Regions from separate parts of the Paenibacillus sp. FSL R5-0914 genome, predicted to be linked through region 2. Evidence: riboswitches for the same ligand, from Rfam matches in the RefSeq annotation. Region 2 holds a riboswitch; the other holds the start of a gene.
What was found. Region 2 has a riboswitch for cyclic di-AMP ahead of MKX60_RS08910 (TrkH family potassium uptake protein). Riboswitches for the same ligand answer to the same signal wherever they lie in the genome.
Positions count from the first base shown of each region.

Region 1: another riboswitch for cyclic di-AMP. It lies ahead of MKX60_RS21720 (APC family permease); the one in region 2 lies ahead of MKX60_RS08910 (TrkH family potassium uptake protein).

Region 1 is NZ_JBBORH010000002.1:1,267,526-1,275,616, forward strand. It holds gene MKX60_RS21700 (ABC transporter ATP-binding protein) at 44-844, opposite strand; gene MKX60_RS21705 (FecCD family ABC transporter permease) at 920-1,954, opposite strand; gene MKX60_RS21710 (FecCD family ABC transporter permease) at 1,954-3,009, opposite strand; gene MKX60_RS21715 (ABC transporter substrate-binding protein) at 3,231-4,238, opposite strand; gene MKX60_RS21720 (APC family permease) at 4,441-6,258, opposite strand; cyclic di-AMP (ydaO/yuaA leader) riboswitch at 6,382-6,540, opposite strand; gene MKX60_RS21725 (disulfide oxidoreductase) at 6,738-7,202, opposite strand; gene MKX60_RS21730 (DsbA family protein) at 7,199-7,951, opposite strand.
Region 2 is NZ_JBBORH010000001.1:2,012,704-2,020,794, forward strand. It holds gene uvrC (excinuclease ABC subunit UvrC) at 16-1,968, shown strand; gene MKX60_RS08905 (CPBP family intramembrane glutamic endopeptidase) at 2,075-3,760, opposite strand; cyclic di-AMP (ydaO/yuaA leader) riboswitch at 4,075-4,256, shown strand; gene MKX60_RS08910 (TrkH family potassium uptake protein) at 4,391-5,686, shown strand; gene MKX60_RS08915 (potassium channel family protein) at 5,700-6,368, shown strand; gene MKX60_RS08920 (LysR family transcriptional regulator) at 6,440-7,342, opposite strand; gene MKX60_RS08925 (succinate dehydrogenase cytochrome b558 subunit) at 7,744-8,091, shown strand, end outside.

The DNA of each region.
Region 1 (8,091 bases), on a different contig from region 2:
GTCAATGACGGGAGCCTGTTCGTTGTATGATTTTCAATTATGATTACACAGCTTTGTATGCAGCAAGCTCGTAAGGAAGGCACAGCGGCACACCGGTGCGTGGATCTGGAACAATATCTGCCTCAATTCCAAACACTTCCCGCAGTACATCTGGTGTCATAACTTCAGTAGGTGAGCCTTCACTAACCACAGTACCGGATTTAATAGCTACCATATGCTGTGCATAACGAGTAGCATGATTCAAATCATGCACGACCATGATAATGGTACGGCCTTCTTCCTCATTCAGCTTTTGCAGAAGCTGTAGAACTTCAAGCTGGTGAGCCATATCTAGAAATGTTGTTGGTTCGTCCAAAAATAGAATGTCAGTTTCTTGCGCCAATGCCATAGCGATCCAAGCGCGCTGACGTTGTCCTCCAGATAAGCGGTCAATCGGACGGTCATGGAAAGGCTCCATACCTGTAACAGTGATTGCGTTGGAGATAATGCTGCGATCCTCTGCTGTCATTGTGCCAAATCCTTTTTGATGCGGGAAACGGCCATAGCTGACAAGTTCAGAGACCGTTAGTCCGTCTGGAGCCGTTGGGTTTTGCGGTAAGATCGCAAGCTGACGAGCTACCTCTTTCGTTGAGAAGTTATGGATCGATTTGCCGTCCAGCATTACGCTGCCGCTCTTAGGCTTCATGATCCGGGCCATTGTTTTAAGAATTGTAGATTTACCAGAACCGTTAGCGCCCACTAGTGCGGTTATTTTTCCCGTAGGGATAGTTAAGTTCAACCCTTTAACAATTGTAGCCTCTGCATACCCAATACTTAACTCTTCTGTGTTCAAACGTTCTGACATGTTAACAACTCCTTAAAAGTTTTATGGAGCTATGCTCCTAGAATGAACTACATAGTAAAACTCGCTTCGTACGCATTATGCTTTCGATTTGGCGAGTAAATATAAAAAGTAAGGTGCACCAATGATCGCAACCACGATGCCTGTTGGAACTTCTGCAGGCTGTAACACCCATCTGCCGATAGTATCAGCAGTAATCATAAGAAGCGCCCCTGTCAACGCACTAGCGGGCAATAATACCTGATGACGGGGTCCCACAAGCTTGCGGGCAAGATGTGGTGCAATTAGGCCGACAAAGCCAATTCCTCCACTTACAGCAACGCAGGAGCCGGCAAGCGCAACTGCTGTCACTAGAAGGAGAATACGCTCCTTCTCCACTCGCATTCCAAGTCCTACTGAAGTATGGTCCCCTAGATTCAATACATTAAGAATACGGGCTTTATAGAAGGCGAACGGTAACAGAATCGCTATCCAAGGTAGCAGAGCAAGGACGAATCTCCAATCGCCACCCCATATTTTCCCGGCGATCCAAGTCGCTACAAACTGATAATTATTAGGATCAAGCCGAAGTGCCAACACCAGCTGGCAAGCGTTAATTCCGGCAGCGACTGCAATCCCGATAAGGATCAACCTTGTTGGAGATAGACCATCTGCTTTTCTATAAGCAAGAATATAGATTAAAGCGGCGGTTAAGCTAGCCCCTCCAAGCGCTAAGAGCGGCAAGACAAATACCGGAGCTGCTGTTGTAGCCGGAAAAAACGAGATAAAAATGATTACCGCAAAACCAGCACCCGCACTTATGCCTAGCGTAGCCGGTTCAGCAAGTGCATTTCTTGCGAGACTTTGTAAAATACAGCCTGACACTGCAAAGCCCGCTCCAACCAACAATGAAATTACGATGCGAGGTAATCTGAAATCAAATAAAATAAGCTTTTGCTGATGAGTTCCATCACCCAGCAGTGTATGTAATACCTCCCGTGGGGATAGACGCATAAATCCTGTATTCATACTGACAATAAAAACAACAACGATCAATATGGCAAGGAGTGATAACACTGTAATAGCACGTGTACGGCGTTCATTGTCATTGGGAGAAAGGGTTGTTCTGTGCATTACAGCTCCCCCTTCCGCTTACTCGCTAAGTAAATAAAGAAAGGTACACCGATGATGGCAATTAATGCGCCTAGCGGCGTCTCATAAGGGGCATTTATCATTCTAGCGGCGATATCCGCAAAGATGATCAATAAGCTTCCAAGAACTGCCGAGCAAGGAATGATCCAGCGATAATCTACTCCAACGAAATAACGTGCTACATGTGGAATAATTAGTCCTACAAAAGCAATCGGGCCAACCATTGAGACTGCACTTCCGGCAAGAACTACTACAACAATCATACATGCCAACTGTACTAATCTTGTCCGCTGCCCCAGACCAACTGCAACTTCTCTTCCTAAGCTGAGCAAGGTGACTGACCGCGATAACATCATCGCTGCGATTAGTGCCACGAACACCCAAGGGAAGATAATCTTGATCTGAGTCCAGCTTGCCCCACCCATTCCGCCAGCCAACCAGAAGGCTATATCCTGGGATAAGTTAAAAAGAATAGCTATGCCCTGACTAACAGCAACCAGTAGTGCACTAACCGCGGAACCTGCCAGCGTCAAACGTAAAGGGGTAAGGCCATTAAAAGATAGCGACCCGATTCCAAATACGATAAAAGACGCTATAGCAGCACCTATAAAACAAAACAACATAAGTGAAGTAAATGAGATCGAAGGTGCAAAAGCAAAAACTATGGCCAGCGCTACACCTGCTCCCGCATTCAAGCCTAACAGACCTGAATCCGCAAGAGGGTTCCTTGTCATCCCCTGCATGATTGCCCCTGCTACTGCGAAGCAAGCACCGACCAAAGCACCTGCTATCGCGCGTGGAAATCGCAGTTCTCTTATCACCTGATGTTTTTGTACATCTGGATTGAAATGAAATATTGCTTCCCATACCGTAGCTAGCTTGATATCTGCCGCACCCACTGAGACCGAAAGTGCCAGTCCAAAGGCAATGGCAGCGAGTCCAATCACTAGAATACCCATTGCAGCTGCCGGTCGGGTATGTATAGCTTTTTGTGTATCATTTTTATTACGATGTGCGAAATCTGAGGGTGAAACCATGAGTCGTCTCCTTAATCGATAGTTACAATGGTCTATATGATAACAACAATCATTCTCATTATCGCAAAAAAAATTAGGTTGTACAATTGTAGGAGTTATTTTTCAGTAATACAGGAATGGTTTATAAAAAAATGGTGCAGATCTAAGTATCCTAAGATACTTGATCTGCACGCCCTTCCTCACCCAAATGATCAGTCTCATTCATGGTGAATTACGACTCTTTATTTCACAAAACTTTTTAACACATCGTCAATAATTTTGCCACCAGCGTTAGCACCACTGTATAGCCAACTGCTTGTTGAGCTCATTTCATGTACATTACCAGCTTTTACAGCCGGGATTCCTTTCCAAATTGCACTGTCCAGAATCTCCGAACCCTCAGTCTTATCACTATTTACAAGGATAATATGATCTGCTGTCAGCTCAGAAAGCTTCTCTAGCGAAATTGGATTCCAAGTAGCTCTTGTACCAACAGGAATTTCTGTTACTAAGTTAGGCAGCTTTACACCAAGGTCTGTATATAATACAGCACCACTGCTGCGGGTTTCGTCTACAATATAGAAGTTCTTTTGTACCAACCATAAAATCGCCACGGACTCATCTCCAATAGCTCCTTTAAGCTTTTCTTTCGCTGCAGCCGCCTTGTCTTCATAATCTTTAATGGCTTTCTCTGCTTCAGGTGTCTTGTTCAGAATTTCACCAATCTTGAGTAGCGATTTACGCCAATCTTGATTTAGCTTATCCCCAATCACATAAGTCGGTGCAATCTTATTCAGTTGGTCATAGATACCATTCTGTACAGATGACTCCGATGGGATGAGGATAAGATCCGGAGCGAAGCTGGTTACTGCCTCGAGCGGAAGATCGTAGCTGATCGTAGGAACATCCTTCAATTCAGTGGACAGATAATCTTGAATACCATTAGTCACGGACCATTGCGCTACTGGAGTCACACCTAGAGTTACCAAAGCATCCTCCAAATAAGAACCCAGTACACGTTGTGGATTAGCTGGAATCGTTACTTCATGTCCCATTGCATCCGTTAACGTCTTAGCAGCTGCAGGAGCTTCTGTAGCTTCAGCAGTAGGTGCCGTCGCTTTGTCTGTTCCTGCGTTTGAAGCGTTACCGGGATTATTATTACCGCAAGCGGATAAGAATAGCACCATCACCATTAATCCGATCATCGTTAATTTCATGCTTCCAAATCTTATTCTGTTAAACAAAAACATTAAATACCCTCCTAGTGTGTACATCCTATGTTATTCAAAGGTGTTGACTACCTCAGTCTCACTTTTAAATGATATTGATTCTCATTCTCTATGTCAACATATAAATTTTAAATTTTGTGGATTTGTAATAATTTCCTTCTCAAAAATACAAAAAAAGGCTATATTCCGAACGTTCCGGATATAGCCTCTCCTTAATGATCCATTATTTATTCAAATGATATGGGACAGTCGCAACTACAACATCTTTTGAATTCATTAGATACGAACGGATTAAAAAGCTGGTCTGATTATGAAGTACAGCTTGCCACCAATGCTTAGTTATAAACTGTGGAATCAGAATCGTGATATGATCCGTCGCTGCGGTCTTCCACTCAACAGTATCAATAAATTTCACTAACGGACGAATAATACTGCGATATCTGGAACGAAGTACAATCAGGCGTACACCCGGATTCCATTCCTCCCACCGTTGCTCCATTTTTTGAATGTCCTCTTCATCAAAGCCAACATACACGGCTACAACATTATCCGTTAGAGACTTGGCATAGCTGATGGAATGTAGTACAGCACGTGTTACACCCGCAACAGGAACAACAACTGTACTGCCTTTAATCAAAGGTTTATCTGTACTCGGGCATATACGAAGCTGATCTGCAGTGTTCAAATAGTGCTTGTGAATCCGGTGGAACACGAACATTACAGCAGGTAAGAAAATGAAAGCCATCCATACGCTTGAGAATTTAGTGATGATAAAAATAAGAGTAATCGTCAATGTAGTCAGCATACCGATGGTATTTACAACAAATCTTTTTTTCCATCCCGCTGGTTTTGTTTTAAACCAATGAACCATCATTCCTAGCTGTGACAATGTGAAAGGAATGAATACACCAACCGCATAAAGTGGAATCAAGCTTTCTGTATTTCCGTGGAATGCAGCTACAAGCACAGCAGACAGAACACCTAGAAAAATAATACCATTAGAGAAACCTAGACGGTCTCCACGAACCATAAAAGCATGTGGCATATATTTATCTTTTGCAAACATAAATGCGAGCAGCGGGAACGCTGAGTAAGCTGTATTAGCTGCCAAGAACAAAATTACTGCTGTGATACCTTGAATGAAAAAATATAAGGTTCCGCGGCCAAAGGTCGATTCAGCGATCTGTGAAACAACCGTTGCCTTTTCATCAGGCACTATGCCGTACCAATACGCCAGTAGTGTGATACCTGTAAACATAAATCCAAGTATAACCCCCATAACCATTAAGGTCTTGGCTGCGTTCTTTTCAGCTGGTGCTTTAAAGTTTGGAATGGCATTAGATACAGCCTCTACACCCGTAAGTGCCGAACAGCCAGAACTGAAGGCTTTTAATAGTAGAAACAAACTAACATTAGAAACAGCAGAGCCAATTTCAGGGACATTCGCATGTACGCCACCTGCTGCATATTTAATAATACCGGAGATAATCAACACTACAATCGACACTACAAACAAATACACTGGGATTGCGATGAATGAAGCTGATTCTGTAACTCCGCGAAGATTAATCAAAGTAAGTAAAATAATAACTGATACTGCAATAAGAACGGTGTGATTATGAAGACTTGGAAAAGCCGATGTGATCGCATCCGTCCCTGCCGACGCACTAACAGCTACGGTCAGAATGTAATCCACTAACAAAGACCCTCCTGCTAAGAGCCCTGTCGGAACACCAAGATTACTCTTGGCAACGATGTAAGCTCCGCCTCCCTGAGGATAAGCGTAAATCGTCTGCCGATAGGATAAAATCAGGATGGCCAGCAGGCCCAATACGGCTAATGCAATTGGCAGGGAATACCAGATGGCAGTAAACCCCGCAGCCACCAGTACAATCAAAATTTGTTCCGTTCCGTAGGCTACAGACGAGAGCGCATCAGAAGACAGGACAGCCAGTGCTTTAACCTTGGATAACTTTTCATGATCGAGTTCGTTCGACTTCATCGGACGCCCGATCAATAGTCGTTTTACCTTGCTTACCATGGTGGATACAGTTCCTTTCTTTGGGAGCTGAAACGGAATTTCCGCGCGCTGTTTTCATTGGTGGATTTCATAAATGCAGACACTAAAAATAGCATACGGAAATGATCCGCATGCTATGCATGGTCATTATCCCACCTTTGCTTACGAGGTTAGCTGGCGGATTCGGGCTGTGGTTTAGCCCTACGGTATAAGTCTAATCGACCCATTCCGATTCACCCCATTGGCACATATGCCAAGTTTGGTTCCCCCGTTTTTCCTAAGAAAATTCAGCGCATATTCAACTTCTCACAAGGTCTAATATTAGTCTACAAAGCGTATACAGTAAAGCGTTGAAAAAAATGAAAAAAGAATGAAAAAACATCCAGTAAGCGCAAATACAGCGTCTTATTGGATGCTCTCTTTCATTCTCTTCAATTATCCCTCTGGATCGTGTTTTTAATCACTTTTCACATTTTTTCGGATCCTTTAAAATTAAAAAATCAAAATCCTAAACTTTCCTCTGTATCTAACTCCATCACTTCTTCTTCCTTGCGTCCGTACCAAAGTAAAATGCTAATTAAAGCAAAAGCGATTAATGCAAGGAAAGGAATCGTAATGAATCCAAAAAAGTTCAAGTAATCCTTATTACAAGGAACACCAATTGTACAAGGAAGCACTTTACTTAACGCAGGAATCTTCTGCTCCGCATAATGATAGATCGAGATACTGCCACCAATCAAGCTTAGTGGAAGTACATATGGGATAATCCTTTTATCCCCTCGAAAGGTTGCAATTCCCAAGAGGAATAACTGAGGATACATAAAAATTCGCTGGAACCAGCAAAGCTTACAAGGTTCATATTTCAATACTTCGCTCAGATACAAGCTACCAGCAACAGCAACTAAAGAGACGAACCAGGCCAGATACAGGCAGTTACGCTTGCAAAAAGATAGGAACTTTGTCACTTTGCCTCCACAGCTTTTGCGGCGTCGTTAATTTCAGTTGAAATCGCTTCAATGTTAAATGGATCCGTAGTCATTACTCCATTGATATAAAGGGATGGTGTAGTCGTCACCCCAGCTTCACTAGCTAACTGCATACCCTTATTCAGCTCATCTGCATACGTACGATCCTTAATATCTTTACGAAGCAGTTCGTAATCGATAGCTAACTTCTCTTTCTCCGCAAGGCTTACTAAGAAATCTTCAGTCGCCCATTCTTCGCTCTCATCACCTTGCTGAGCATATACAGCATCATAGAACTTCCAGAATTCATCATTATTCTGATGGTAAACAGATAATGCAGCAAGTGAGGCAGTTTCAGAGTCTGGACCAACGAAAGCCATATTTACAAAGTAGAGCGCTGCTTTTCCCTCGTTGACAAAATCTTGAACAATTTTCGGTTTAACTGAAGTTGCAAACTGGGAACACGCTGGACATTTTAAGTCTCCAAATTCAACAATTTTAACAGGTGCATCCTCTTTACCGACTCTAGGTAGCTCACTGTAATTGAATGCTACTGGTTCTCCCGAAGTGGCATTTTTTGCGGCATCTTTCGAAGCTAACATAAACAATCCAACAAAAATGATGACTACTAAAGCTATTGAACTAATAATTAAAATTCTCGTCTTCTGCTTTTGCTGCTCCTGTTCTACCCGCCGTTTCTCTTGTTTGCTAAGCTGGGGAACGCTTGTACTTTTATTAGGTTTACTCAAGGAGAGTTCCTTTCTGTCCTCTGTGGACTAATGTAGTTTTTATCATATACATTTAAAATTATATAATTTTTAATCTCTTTTTGGCAAACAATACTGTAAAAACGCTGTAAAAAAGACACAGCGCTATAGCACTGTGTCCT
Region 2 (8,091 bases):
CTGGAGGGGATCATTTTGGACAATATCCGCAACAAACTGGCTCTATTACCCGACCTGCCCGGGTGCTATCTGATGAAGAATGAAGAAGGCACCATTATTTATGTGGGTAAGGCGAAGGTGCTTAAGAACCGGGTTCGCTCTTATTTTACAGGCAGTCATAATGGTAAAACTCAGCGGCTTGTCGCTAATATTGCAGATTTCGAATATATTGTTACGTCCAGTAACATGGAAGCGCTCATTCTCGAGTGCAATCTGATTAAGAAGCATATGCCGCGTTATAACGTACTTCTGAAGGACGATAAGACATTTCCTTATATCAAAATAACGAATGAAACTCACCCTCGGCTTGAAGTCACACGCCGGGTGATTAAAGATAAAGCAAAATATTTCGGCCCTTATCCTAATGGTTATGCTGCACAGCAAACGAAAAAGCTCCTCGATCGTATGTATCCTCTCCGTAAATGTGGCGTAATGCCAAAGGAAGTCTGTCTTTACTATCACATGGGCCAATGCTTGGCGCCGTGTGAGAAGGAAGTGCAGAAGTCCGAGTATGAGCAGATTACGCAAGATATCGCTGCTTTTCTGAGCGGAGGTCATGATGCGGTTAAGAAGGATCTACAGCAGAAGATGCAGGAAGCTGCTGAGGAATTATATTTTGAACGGGCGAAGGAACTGCGGGATCAGATTATCCATATTGATGCATTGATGGAGAAACAAAAGATTAACACCACAGATACTAAGGATCGTGACGTATTTGGTTATGCGGTAGACAAGGGATGGATGTGTGTACAGATTCTGTACATGAGACAAGGGAAGATGATTCAGCGCCACTCCTCTGTCTTTCCGTTCTATGGGGAAGCCTACAGTGACTTTATGTCTTATGTGACGCAGTATTACAGTGATAATCCTGCTCTGCCGCAGGAGATTCTTCTGCCGGATGTGCTTGACGAGGAAGCAGTGGTTGATAAAGAAGCTAAACCGGCGATTGTCATTGCTGCTCCAGCTGAAGAAGATCTACAAAAGGGGGAAGATACCCCCGAATCGCCTGAAGAAGTTGAGGCCCGTGAAATGGCCGCTGCGGAAGCATCAGCAGCAGGTGTCGTTGATGCTGCAGGTGGCGCCTCTATTCTACAGGAGTGGCTCGGCACCAAAGTGCTAGTTCCACAGCGTGGCCTCAAGAAGCAGATGGTCGGTATGGCCTGCCAAAATGCTACAGTCGCAATCGACGAGAAGTTCCGGCTTATTGAACGAGATGAAGTACGTACCTCTGGTGCTGCAATGAGCTTAGGCGAGAGCTTGGGGCTCGAACGCTTAAGCCGGATCGAGGCGTTCGATAACTCGAATATTCAAGGGACTAATCCGGTTTCTGCGATGGTTGTCTTCATTGATGGCAAGCCCGCACGAAAAGAGTATCGTAAATATAAGGTTCGTACGGTGGTGGGTGCGGATGATTATGGAACGATGCGCGAGGTCATCCGGCGGCGGTATGAACGGGTGCTGAAAGAGAACCTGCCGATACCAGATCTTATCGTAGTCGATGGTGGTAAAGGGCAGATATCCTCAGCTATTGATATTCTGGAGAACGAGCTGGGGTTATTCATTCCGGTCTGTGGTCTCGTCAAGGATGATAAGCATAAGACGGCTCAGCTTTTGGTTGGAGATCCGCCAGAACCTGTCGCTTTGGCTCGGGATAGTCAGGAATTTTATCTGTTGCAACGGATTCAGGATGAGGTGCATAGATTCGCCATCACCTTCCACCGTGAACAACGTGGGAAGTCCATGGTTACTTCTAAACTGGACTCCATACCAGGTATAGGCGAGAAGCGGCGCAAGGCGCTGCTTAAGCATTTCGGATCGCTAAAGAAAATTAAAGAAGCCTCCATAGAAGATTTTAAATCACTTTCTATTGGCGAAAAGCTGGCTAGTCAAATTCTTGAGGCGCTCAAGGATGAAGAGCCAGCGACATAGGCATTCGAAATACTGGAATGATGTATACGTAAATATAAAAAAGGTGTCACAGCAGTTTTCTGCTGTGACACCTTTTTTTATTATAGGTTATCCACCCGTTACTTCTTTAAATTACAGATGTAGGTTCAACCGGCTTAGGTTCTGATTTTTGCGGTGGATTAAACCGATAGACGATGTAGGCGACTATGAACGGCATGATAATCGCGAAGATACCAGCCCCTACATTCACGCTTTCCTTCATAAAGATCAGCGTAGCGCCCATCAGAATGCTGTCAAACACGACGTGACTGAACATGACGGCAATAAAGCCGTAACGAAGGAAAATATAGCTAAAGAGCAAACCAATCACGGTCAGCTCAATAGGACGGGAACTGATGGGGTAGATCGGATACAGCGTATGGCCAAACGCCCAAACCAGCGTGGTGATCAGGCAAGCAATGAACGTGCTTCGGAATACTTTTTTCAACATAGGAATTCCGAAAAAACGATAAATGGCTTCCTCGGATAAACCAGCGAGCCATGCAACGATGGGCAGCAGCCAAGCATATCTCATGTTGTAAGGAGATTGAGTAGCGTCAGTAGTGGACCAGTTCTGCAAGGTAAGTGATAATACGATGAACATAAGGGTCTGCACCCCTAGCAGCACGAATGCCCAGACGTATCCAGCCCGGATACTATCCAGAACATATTTTCCATAGCCAGGCTCTTTAGCACGAGGCCATGGGTTCATTCCCTCTTCTTTTTTCCATAGGCCGTCCCCTCCAACTAAAGAAAAATAGAGCAGGGAGGACATTAGGAGGCTATATAAGGCATAAATGATGAACATTATGACGGAAGTTATCTGAGCCTCGAGTCCTTCGCCTGAGGATTCAGGGAGCATATTATAGGTGCTGATCATCATGATTACAAAATAAGCTGAGCTTAGGAATATTCCACGCTTAAAGGAGGTATGTTCTCTTCTAAGTATGCTGTAGATGAGTGCCAGAATTCCTAAAGCTAAAGTAGGCAAACCGTAGCCGAATAAAGTAAACTTTTCCGCGAGAGAGGTCTGGTCCTTTACATAGGAGGTATGCCAGGCTGGAGCGGTGAATCCTGCTTTAAAGCTGGATACCTGTTCGCCAGTGAAATCGAAATAATAGTGTAGTAAGGATTCGCCGATCTGAACGGAACGATCTGTATACACGAGCCCGTAGTTTCCCGTATTCGATTCAATTTGTAGCTTGGCGGGATTTACATCCCATTCCTGAAGCCAGGGACGGGCAAGATTTTCTTTTTGTGCAAGTGATAAGGTAGTACCCTTGTCCTCTTCTTTTGCACTGGTGGATACATTGTTTGGTAATCCGGTACCTGATCCTTCTGCACCTTGTGTGAAAGCGACAACTGCACCAGTATACATATTGAGGTCAACAGAGATCAGTGGCTCTTGTTCCGCTGAAGGACTAAGTGTTACACGAAAGATGTCAAAAGGATATCGTTGATCCAATTTCTTTTTTGTATAGTCCTCCAAAAGCTTCTCGCGGGACATATAACCATAAAAGGAAGAGTCCGTATCGTACAGTACATTCCACTGATCGGTTGGTGCCTTGGTGTAGTTCAGCTTTTGTTCTGCGAATGATATGGCTTTGTCGCGGGCTTCCGCCTTACTGATGACAGTAGTATCTTCCCCAGCAGGGCTATTTAGCACCGAGGGAGCAATCTGAAACATAATAAATAGAATAAGACCGATAATGCCCGAGATGATGAGCCTCTTGGAGAGGGCACGTTGCTGTAAGGGCTGGCCAACGGGATTCATGTAACGCCTCCTTGTAAACTGACAATGTTATGTTCCATTATAGTATTAGTGCCATGATAGTTACAAAAATCATCGTATATTCTTTTTATGGGTAATAGAGATATTATAGAATAGGTAGCTGAATATATACCATGAATTTAAGGTGATTATTTCTTCATTTTTCATGAAAATCGATGCAATTGCAGGGAAAACACGGAAAAGTGATGAGAAAAGGCACTCTTAGTGGTACATCCTCTCCAAACCGCATTTTTCATATGAATCACCATTAATAGTGTCTTTGTGATTTATCGAAATAACATATATAATTTGTATGCAATTGTATATAGCCGAATTTCAGGTGAAAACGGGGGAACCATAAGAAGTAATGAAAAGATGAGTATACGCCATAGGCGTTGTCTTTATTCATCAGGGGTGAATTTCGTTCTAGGAACGAATAGGGCAGCCTGCACAGTCCGAATCCGTCAGCTAACCTCGTAGGCTAATTTACTGCAGGAACCAAGGGTAGCATTGGTTTTCCAGTGCTTTTTTTGTTGGAATTCTTTAAATTTTGATAAGAGGGTGAGCGTAGTGGCTTCACAGTTTCGCAGGGTTTCTGAATCAAAGTTCCTGAAGCTCTCTCCGCCTCAGATTATGGTGCTTGGTTTTGCATCGATCATTCTGATTGGAGCCTTGCTGCTTATGCTTCCCATTTCAAGTACCAGTGGGAATGTTGTGAGTTTTATTGATGCGTTGTTTACTGCAACATCGGCCACCTGTGTGACAGGACTTGTGGTGCTGGACACCGGTACGACATTCACCATTTTTGGGAAAACCGTAATTATGGTGCTTATCCAGGTTGGTGGCTTAGGGTTTATGACAATGGCGACCTTATTTGCCATGATGATGAAACGCAAAATTTCCTTGCGGGACAGACTGATCCTTCAGGAAGCAATGAACCAAGGCTCTATGGAGGGGATTGTTCGACTGATCCGGAGAGTACTTATTTATTCCTTGGTCATCGAAGGCTGTGCAGCGGTGCTTCTGTCCATACGCTGGGCGTTTGATATGCCACTGGGAAAGGCCATTTATTTTGGAATATTTCATGCGGTGTCTATGTTTAATAATGCTGGATTTGATATTTTCGGGGATTTCCGGAGTTTAACCGATTATGTATATGACCCGCTAGTGAACATCGTGGTGATGTTTCTGATTGTCTCTGGCGGTATTGGTTTTATTGTCATGTCGGATCTGGTGGAGTTTCGTGTCAAACGTAAATTATCTTTGCATAGCAAAGTTGTACTCTCCACCACTGCAGGGCTTATTCTTATCGGCGCTTTGGTTATTTTTATATTTGAATTTACGAATCAGCGCACACTGGGGAATTTAAATTTCGGCGGCAAAATATTATCGGCATTCTTTCAGTCGGTATCGCCCCGAACCGCTGGCGCCAATACGGTGGATATTGCCGGACTGCGGCAAGCCTCACAGTTCTTTATGGTTATTCTTATGTTTATTGGTGCATCTCCAGGATCAACAGGTGGCGGGGTCAAGACTACAACCTTTACGATTATGATTGGTGCAGTAATCGCGATGCTGCGCGGACGTGAAGATGTTGTACTGTTCCGCTACCGATTGGCGCAGGAGCGTATCTATAAAGCGTTGACGCTAACATTACTCGCTTTGCTATTGGTCCTCACGGTGTCGATGTTACTGTCCACAACAGAGGATAGTAATTTCTTAGCGATATTATTTGAGACGACCTCAGCTTTTGCCACGGTGGGACTAACCATGGGGCTGACACCTGAACTGTCTATCTTCGGCAAGATTCTGATCTGTCTGACCATGTTTGCAGGTCGGCTAGGTCCATTAACATTAGTGTATGCGCTTGGACCTAAACAGGGTAAACCATTGTATAAGCACCCAGAAGGTAAAATAATTATTGGATAGGAGTTAATCCGAAATGAAAGCACAGCAATTTGTAGTAATCGGTTTAGGCCGCTTTGGCTCAAGCCTTGCACTTGAGCTGATGGAAATGGGCTACGAGGTGCTCGGCATTGATCACCATGAGGAGCGTGTGGAGGAAATGAGCGATCACCTGACGCATGCGGTAGTGGCTGATGCTACAGATGAAGGAATTATGCGCTCGCTCGGCGTACGGAACTTTGACTGTGGGATTGTAGCGATTGGCGACAATATGGAACGAAGTATTCTGGCGGCGATTTTGTTAAAAGAGATTGGAGTCAAGCAAGTAGTAGCCAAGGCGATCTCGATCCTTCATGGTCGTGCGTTGTCCAGGCTGGGCGTGGACCGGGTTATTTTTCCGGAGCGGGATATGGGCATTCGTGTGGCACATCAGCTCGTGACACCCAATTTGCTGGATTATATTGAACTGTCCAAGGATTATAAAATCGTCGAGCTAACCGTTCCGTCTTGCATGAACGGGAAAAGCTTGTCAGATTTAAATACAAGAGCGAAATATGGCTGCAGTATTGTTGCCCTGAACCGGGAAAGTGGAATTATAGTGGCTCCAACGGCACATGATCATTTGAGTGAGGGCGACGTTATGGTACTCATTGGTTCTAATGAAAGTATTGATCGATTTGAGGATGAAGTTGTAAACCAAGATTAAATAGATAAGCCCTCCGTCCTTTACATGGGACGGAGGGCTTTTTTAATTAAGGCTGCACGCAGAGGTATGTACTATTTCTCTCGTTCCGTCAGAAACATCTCTTCTGTGACCTGCACGAGGCTGCGGGCCGCTGTGCTCAGGCTCCCATCGTCACGGTAAATCAGACAGGTAGTTCGCTGAGTCTGCTCCAGCTCCTTAATATGCAGAGAGACCAGCCCACCGCCGTTTAACAGCTGCGGACGCAGATAAGACTTGGGCAGTAACGCTGCCACATTGACTGTCGGCAGCAGCCGCACGATAGCTTCGAAGGAGTCAATCTCCATCCGAACGTCTGGATCAATTCCACAGCGCTGGAACAGATCGTCTGTTAGACGTCGGTACCAGGTGCCTTTGGAGAACAGGATCATAGGCAGTCGGGACAGATCATCCATGGTTAGCTTGGTAGATTGATTCAGAGGATGATGCTCAGAAACAACCAGTCGAAGCTGATCCTCAAACAGAGAAATACAGCGCAGTCCAGGTTCTTGAATAGAGGAAGCGATCAGACCTATATCTGACTTTCCTTCACTGACAGAGGAGACAATTTCATGTGTTCGGCCTGTGATTAGCTTCAGCTCCGCAGTTGGGTATTTCTCCATATATGCGTTAACTAGTGGAGGCAGAGTGGTCTGCAGTGAGGTAAGTGACGCCCCTAAGGTGACGAGCTTAGGCTCGCCTTCTTTGTATTTTGACAAAGCCTCCAGAAATTTAGAGCGCTGCTGTCGTTGTTCAAGTGCGTAGGAATAAGTAAGACGCCCAACCTCGGTTAACTCCAGACGCTTGCCATAACGATTAAATAGCGCGACACCCAGCCGTTCTTCCAGCTTGGAGATTTTACGAGATAGGGCAGGTTGGGACAGATTGAGCTGGCGGGAGGCCCGATTCAAGCTGGAGTGCTCCACAACCGCTGCAAAAACATCTAAATCGTCAAACATATTTATGTTCCTCTCGTAGTGCAATCTATAAACAGTAGTGACGAAATTCATAGCCATGAAGACAATACTTCTTGCTCCATAAGGAAATAAAAGATTTGTCGGAAAATGTTGTTTCTCTAAATGAGAATTATTATCATATAAAATCTATTCTTATGCGTTTATTGTATAACGTTTAATAATTAGATTGCAATTCCCTTATAAGGGAAAAAGGAGTAACATGAAAAGTGACACAAGATATTCACATTTTGTGAAAAAGAAAACAAAGTCCGGGAAACCAAGGATAGCGGTAAATATAGACGTTTTGTCATGACATAGTCTACGTTATCCTGTGTCAAATGTAGTTCCGGCGGTGAATACACAATAATGAAAACGCTGTTTTAATCGGAAAGGGGTTACTTTGTATGAAAGGATTTTATTCCAGAAAGATTCATTCCTTGCTAGGCGTTATCCCGCTTGGAGCTTTCTTCATTGAGCACATGATGACGAATTTTGCGGCTGTAGAGGGTGGCGCTTCCGGTTTCACTGACAGCGTGATATGGCTGAACAGCCTGCCGCTTGTCTTCTTCCTGGAATTGTTCGGTATATGGCTACCTCTGCTGTACCATGGCGTATATGGACTGTATATTGCCTATCAATCCAAGCCGAACTTGAACCGTTTCAACATTGAAAGAAACTGGCGTTATACGCTGCAACGTATTACAGGAATTATTACCTTTATCTTTATAGTCTGGCATTTGTTCCAAACCCGG